DNA from 3 places in the Tissierella sp. MB52-C2 genome. Region 3 is predicted to be linked to each of the others. Evidence: riboswitches for the same ligand, from Rfam matches in the RefSeq annotation. Region 3 holds a riboswitch; each other region holds the start of a gene.

Region 1 (2,280 bases), 370 kb from region 3:
ATTAAAACTACTAATATATCTGGAATAATCATTTCCTTTAGATCTATTAAAGTTATTGTAATAAGTATAGAAAAAATAATTGCATAAAAGAAAAATTCTAGTGTTAACCCATATTTCTTATAGATGAATAAATAGATAATAGAATTGAGTAGTTCAACTATTGGGTACTGAAGGGAGATTTTCTCCCTACAGTACCCACATTTCCCCTTATGATGTATAAAGCTAAGTACTGGTATTAGATCATACCATTTTAGATTTGTATTACAATTTGGACAATGGGATGCTGGATAGGCAATATTCTCATCCCTTGGTATCCTATATATACATACATTTAAAAATGAACCTATTAATAATCCGTATAGGGAAATTAGTATAGTCATTTGTACTGCTCCTTTTGTTGATGTTATTTAATCTTCTTTTACTTCTTCTACTACTTTGATTTCTCCATCTTTAATTCCCACTTCACCTGGTTCTACCTTTATATCTCCCTCTTTAGTTATGGACACTTTAAACTCTTTATTATCAAAAGTTTTAGGTGTTTCTTCTTTATCGAAATATTTTTTAAAATTCTCCTCAGCTGTTATTTCTGTATCATTTGTAGAGTCATGAGCATCAGGATAATCAGCTAAATACATTGTTGCTGTACTCTTCAATATCCTTACATTGGCATTATGTGCTGATACCTTTGCACTATTTCTTGAGCCAGATAGCTTAGGCACAGCAATTCCCGCTAAAATCCCCAATATTGCAATAACTACTACTAATTCCACCAAAGTAAATCCTTTTCTTTTCTTCATTTTTTCATTAAACCATTTTAACATTTCTTTCCCCCCTTAATTTTTTTGCTAAAACTTCATATAATTATAATTATCTCCTTTTTAAATCACCACCTTTAAAGTGTCTGAAAATTGAGTTTTTAGCTTTTTTATACAAAAAAACTGCATAAATAATACAACTATTTATGCAGCCGAACGATCATTTTTATCCTTAGATAATTTTAGACTCAGGCTTTGCGTCACTAGGTTTCCCTAGCTTTGCCCTGGAAATACAGGAATTTCGCTAAATTAATTTAATTTATTTATTTCCTGTTACATTATGTTTTTAATTGTCAAATTTTAGATTGTATTTACCATATCAAACATTGGTATTGCCATTGCTATTACTATAAATCCTATTATTAGAGCCATGACTATTAACATTATTGGCTCCATTAGTGTTGTCAGTCTTTGTAAAGCTACTTCTACTTCATCGTCATAGAAGTCTGCTGTCTTATATAATATATCGTCTAATGCTCCTGATTCTTCACCTACTTTTATCATTGAATCAACCATTGGTGGAAATATTCTTGTTTCTGATACTGCATTTGATAAAGTCGCTCCTTTTCTTATATCTTCCATGGATTTTTCCAGTCTATTTTCTACTACTTTATTTCCCACTACTCTACCTACCACTTCTATGGACTCCAATAGTGGTATACCACTAGACATAAGTGTTGATAATGTTCTTGTAAATCTTGATGTTATTATCTTTACATTAGTATCCTTTACTACTGGTATCTTTAATTTTATAGTATCCAATGTTATTCTTCCAGATGGTGTTTCTTTATATAATATGAGCCCAGCCACAGCTAAAATTACTCCTCCTAAGAATAAATACCAAAACTCTGTTAGCCAATTGCTTATATTTAGTAGTATTTGTGTAGGTAATGGCAGGGCCTGCCCACTACTTTCAAACATTCCAATAAATGTAGGCATTACTGCTATAAGTAAAAATATAACTACACCTATGGACACTATACTAAGAATTATTGGATATATCATGGCTGATTTAATTTTGTTTTCCAATTTGTTTTCCTTTTCAAAATGAACTGCCATTCTTTCCATTATAGTATCTAAGTTTCCACTTACTTCCCCTGCTTGAACCATATTTATAAGGAGACCAGGAAATACTTTTTTATGTTTTCTCATGCTTTCTGATAATGTAAATCCTTTTTGTACACTTTCATAGACACCGCTTAAAGCCTTAATTAGGGCTTTATTTTGAGATTGTTTCTCTAATATTTCTAAACATTTTACTATACCTATTCCTGCATCTAGCATGGTGTAAAATTGTCGGCAAAATACTGCTAAATCTTTTTTCTTAACTTTTTTAGAAAATAAATCTATTTTAGCATCTGATTCTATATCTCTTTCAATAGATATCGGAATATAATTATTACCCTTTATCATGGCTAATACATCAGATTCTTCTTCTCCTTCAAAAAATCCTTCTATGGTTTCG
Region 2 (2,280 bases), 920 kb from region 3:
TAGAGGAAATATACAACTACTAAAACAAGATGCCTATGGTAATTCATTAGAAGGTGCAAAGTTTGCTCTATATGATGAGAATGGAAAAAATCCAGTACTTGATAAAGACGGAAAAAATATAGTTGCAATAAGTGGTGACAAAGGTATAGTCCTATTTGAGAATATACCTTATGGAAAATATCAAGTAAAGGAAATAAAATCACCAGAAGGATATAAACTTGAAGTAGAAAAAGCATATCACATATCCATTAAAGAAGATGGAGTAACTGTGGAAAAGGATATAAATGATAATGCTCTAATAGTAACAAATATTGAGCTTGGAAGAATAAAGATAATTAAAGTAGACAATGCAAATGAAAATAGACGTTTATCAGGAGCAATATTTGAAGTTAGAGATATTGAAGGAGCTGTAATAGATACAGTAACTACAGATAGGGATGGTATAGCTATGGTAGAAGAGTTGGAATATGGAACTTATACCATAGGTGAAACAAAAGCACCATCAGGCTATAGATTAAATAGACAAGAATATAGTGTTACTGTAAATGGCGAAGATGATGGTGAGAATATAGAAGTATCTCTGACAGTGAAAAATACTAGGATTCCAGTAAACCCAGGACCAGGACCAGATCCAACAGATCCAGAACCACCAGTCAGACCACCAGTAAAACCACCGACAAAACCACCAGTAGATCCAGAAAAACCAACAGAGCCAACAGAGCCTGTTGACCCGACGGAGCCAGTGGAAATAACAGAGGTACCAGAGCCAGAGGAACCGGAAATACCAATAGTTATTACACCACCAAAGGGCGGAACCGTTGAGTTTGATGAAGATGGTAATTGGAAATATACTCCGAATCCAGAATTTACAGGAAAGGATAGTTTTGTTCTAAAACATCCAGATGGAACAGAGGAATTAATAGAAATAGATGTAGATGCTCCATTAGGTGGAACAGATGCAGATCAAAAAGCACCTACACTACCAAAGACGGGGCAAGTAGGTTCAATATTAATCTATCTTGTAGGGCTATTATTCATAGTAGTGGGAATAGTTCTAAGAAGAAGAACAGTCTAATACTCTAAGACAGGGAATATTAATATTCTCTGTCTTTTTTGTTCATATTTGAAACCAGATTTAAACAACAAGTATTGGGTATATAATAAATACAAATCTCTATAAGATAATTCAAGCAACTAGGACGAAATTCCTATTTACTTGAATTGGAAGATATGATAAACTGAAGAAAATAAATATATTTTATTGGTGCTTTCCACCGATAAAGGCAAATTTAGCGAAAGCTAGAGACGCAAAACTAAAGGGCCTTCCTTAGAAATAAGATGGCAGCCAGTTACCGAAAGGAGAGTTTTTTATGTTTAGAAAACATAGTATTATACTCTTGCTAGTTGTGACTTTGTTATTATTTTCAACAGTGGCTCAAGCAGCTGGTGGTTATATTGATAAATCTCAAGTGAATAGCGGAGTAATAAATATTAACTACAATAATGGTAAAGTTGGAGCAGTAAGAGTTAGCAAAGGTAGTACAAGCTATGATTATATATTAAAGGGAAACGAGACTATACCTTTACAACTTGGAAATGGTGAATATACTGTATTGGTGTTAGAAAATGCAGGAGGCAATAAATTTAAACAAATTGCTAAGGAAACTATTACATTAAAATCTATAGATTCAAATGAAGTATATCTACAATCTATTCAAATGATTAATTGGAACAATGATATGAATGCCATAAAAAAGGCAAAGGAATTAACTAAAAACGCTAAGAATAATAAGGAAAAGGTAGAATCAATTTATAACTATATCATAACTAATGTAAGCTATGATAATGACAAGGCAAATAAGTTAAGCTCAAACTATATACCAAAAATAGATGAAACTTTAAAATCACAAAAAGGAATATGTTATGACTATGCATCTCTATTTGCAGCAATGACTAGGTCAGTAGGATTACCTACTAAACTGCTTATGGGACATAAGAATGATATAAATGAATATCATGCATGGAACCAAGTATATTTAGCAGATAGCAATGAATGGATTATTATAGATACAACTTATGATGCTGGCAAGCAAAAAGGAAACAAATCTATTCCTATGATAAAAGATGGAAAAGATTATAAAATAGAAAAAGAATACTAAAATAACAAGGGATATCCCTTGTTATTTTAGTTATTATATGATTATTTATCTTTTAACATCTTAATAGCCTTTGTAATTTTTATAGGATTGCCGTACATTAAAGTACCTAATCTATATATTT
Region 3 (2,280 bases):
TATTGCCCTACAGAGTGATTGTTATTAAATAGTCTCTTTTGTGGCAATCGCATTTATGTGAATCCGATTACCTTATTTATATTATACCATAAATTATAGTAAAGTAAACATTCAGTCAAATATTATTTGACTGATGTAGAATTAATTCATAATAGTATCTATATTAGCTATTTTAATGATATAGAAGAAGTGACTAGGAGAAATCTCTAGTTTTTTTATTTTTTGACATTCTTAATAATTAATTCATTATACTTATTTATAGCAATATCTAATTCTTGACTAGCTTTTATTATTTCTTCATCTTGTAAATTAAAGTCCTTCTTATCAAGTAAAATGTTTAAGTTTTTCTTTAATTCGTCTATATTTTTCATTAGATCTTTTATATCAGACAAAATTAGCACCTCCTGAATAATAGGATGTGCTAATTAATAAATAAATATGCTGTTGGAATAAAATAAGACTATTAAGTTCATGTTACTTTTACTTATTAGAAGTTTACATATAATTACTTCTATTAATTTACTAAAAACTGTTTTATTATTATATTGATCCATAAAAAAGAACCTCATTTCATTGTTTTCTGGTTAAAAACAATTTAATGCAAGGTTTTTTTTCATTACATAAATTTTTCCATGTCAACTTGCAATTACTTCTTTAATGCAACATTAATACCTAGGGAATTGCTTTATTTTTTATAGAAGCATATTTAATATTTGAATCTGCCTTACAAAGGAGAAGTGCACTATTATTTAATTAATTATTTAAAATAAAATGTACTAAATTTATCACAGGATTTTAATTAACATATCTATATATTCTAGAAGATATGATATACTTTAAAGAATATTCACAGTAATCTGACATAAGAATATAGAGTAAATAATATTAGCAAATAACCTGGAAGGCTGAGACGCAAAGTCCTAGAGTCTAAAGTGAAATACAATGACAGTCCAGCCACCAGATTAGGAAAAGGAATAGAAAGGAGGGAACCGTTATCATAACCAAAGGGGGTGTAATTTGATTAACTTAAATCTTCTATGATGTTTCTTAGTTAAAATCTTAAAAACTAGGGGGAATATAAATTGATAACCTTTTTTAAATCAAGAAAAAGTAAATCTTTTGTATCTATGATGATAGCAATGCTTTTGACGCTTAGTTCATTTGTATCCTTTGCTGAAAACCTAGATACAAATCAAAGTAATCAAGAATTGTTAAAGGATAAGATATCAAGTGAAGTATTTGATAGGTTTGATTCTGGGGAAGATAAGGTTGAAGTTTTAGTTAAATTAAGAGAACAAGCTGATGTAGAAAGAATAGCTAATGATGAAAGATTACAGTTAAATTCTTTAGAGCTTGACAATGACGAAATGAAATTATTGACTAGAGAAGCAGTCATTGATGAGTTAGAAAGCATTGTTGAAAGAACACAATATAGATTGTTACAATATATTGAAACTGAAACTAAAAATGGTAATATAGAAGAATATGAGTCCTATTATATAGTCAACATGATATATATAAAAGCTACACAGGATGTAGTTAATAAAATAGCACTTATGAATGATGTAGAAAAGGTTTATTTTAATGAAAAGATATACCTAAATGATTATACTAGAGATCCTGAAGGTATAATTGAGATAGTAGAAGAAGAAACAGATATAGCAGAAGAAATTGAAGTTGAGGAAGGTAAATTTGAAGTTATTGGAGAAGAAATGCAAGAAACCATGAGAGCAAGTGATATTACCCCTAAAGCTGTATTACCATCAGATATTGAGTGGAATATAAAAATAGTAAATGCTGATAAAGTGTGGAGCACATACGGGATTGATGGTACAGGAGTTGTAATAGGTATGATTGATTCAGGGGTAACATGGAATCATCCAGCCTTGAAAAATAAATACAGAGGGTATAATCCAGCAACTGGAGCAGTAAATCATAATGGGAACTGGTATGATGCATATGCTGGAAGAACAACTCCATATGATGATTCACAATTACCACATGGTACTCATGTAATGGGTACTATATTAGGACAGGAGCCATCAGGTAAAAACGCAATAGGTGTTGCACCTGGAGCTAAATTTATAGTTGCAAAAGGATTGGGACCAAATGGAGGATCTGCAAACCAATTAATATCAGCAGGACAATGGATGCTTAAACCAGGTGGAAATGCTGCAAATGCACCAGATATAATTAATAATTCCTGGGGTGGCGGTACTGGAATCAATGACTGGTTTAGAGGAGTAGTAAGAGCATGGAGAGCGGCAGGAATTGTTCCAG

What was found. A riboswitch is a leader RNA that binds a small molecule or an ion and turns the genes downstream of it on or off. The one in region 3 is predicted to bind cyclic di-GMP.
Region 1: linked by a shared signal. The riboswitch ahead of RBU61_RS09790 (type II secretion system protein) and the one ahead of RBU61_RS11580 (S8 family serine peptidase) in region 3 are both predicted to bind cyclic di-GMP.
Region 2: linked by a shared signal. The riboswitch ahead of RBU61_RS16290 (transglutaminase-like domain-containing protein) and the one ahead of RBU61_RS11580 (S8 family serine peptidase) in region 3 are both predicted to bind cyclic di-GMP.

What each region holds. Positions count from the first base shown of each region.
Region 1 is NZ_CP133261.1:1,939,258-1,941,537, forward strand. It holds gene RBU61_RS09785 (prepilin peptidase) at 1-380, opposite strand, end outside; gene RBU61_RS09790 (type II secretion system protein) at 408-821, opposite strand; cyclic di-GMP riboswitch class I at 960-1,049, opposite strand; gene RBU61_RS09795 (type II secretion system F family protein) at 1,116-2,280, opposite strand, start outside.
Region 2 is NZ_CP133261.1:3,234,657-3,236,936, reverse strand. It holds gene RBU61_RS16295 (SpaA isopeptide-forming pilin-related protein) at 1-1,075, shown strand, start outside; cyclic di-GMP riboswitch class I at 1,273-1,357, shown strand; gene RBU61_RS16290 (transglutaminase-like domain-containing protein) at 1,371-2,159, shown strand; gene RBU61_RS16285 (ABC transporter permease) at 2,201-2,280, opposite strand, start outside.
Region 3 is NZ_CP133261.1:2,312,109-2,314,388, reverse strand. It holds gene RBU61_RS11585 (aspartyl-phosphate phosphatase Spo0E family protein) at 216-392, opposite strand; cyclic di-GMP riboswitch class I at 878-962, shown strand; gene RBU61_RS11580 (S8 family serine peptidase) at 1,083-2,280, shown strand, end outside.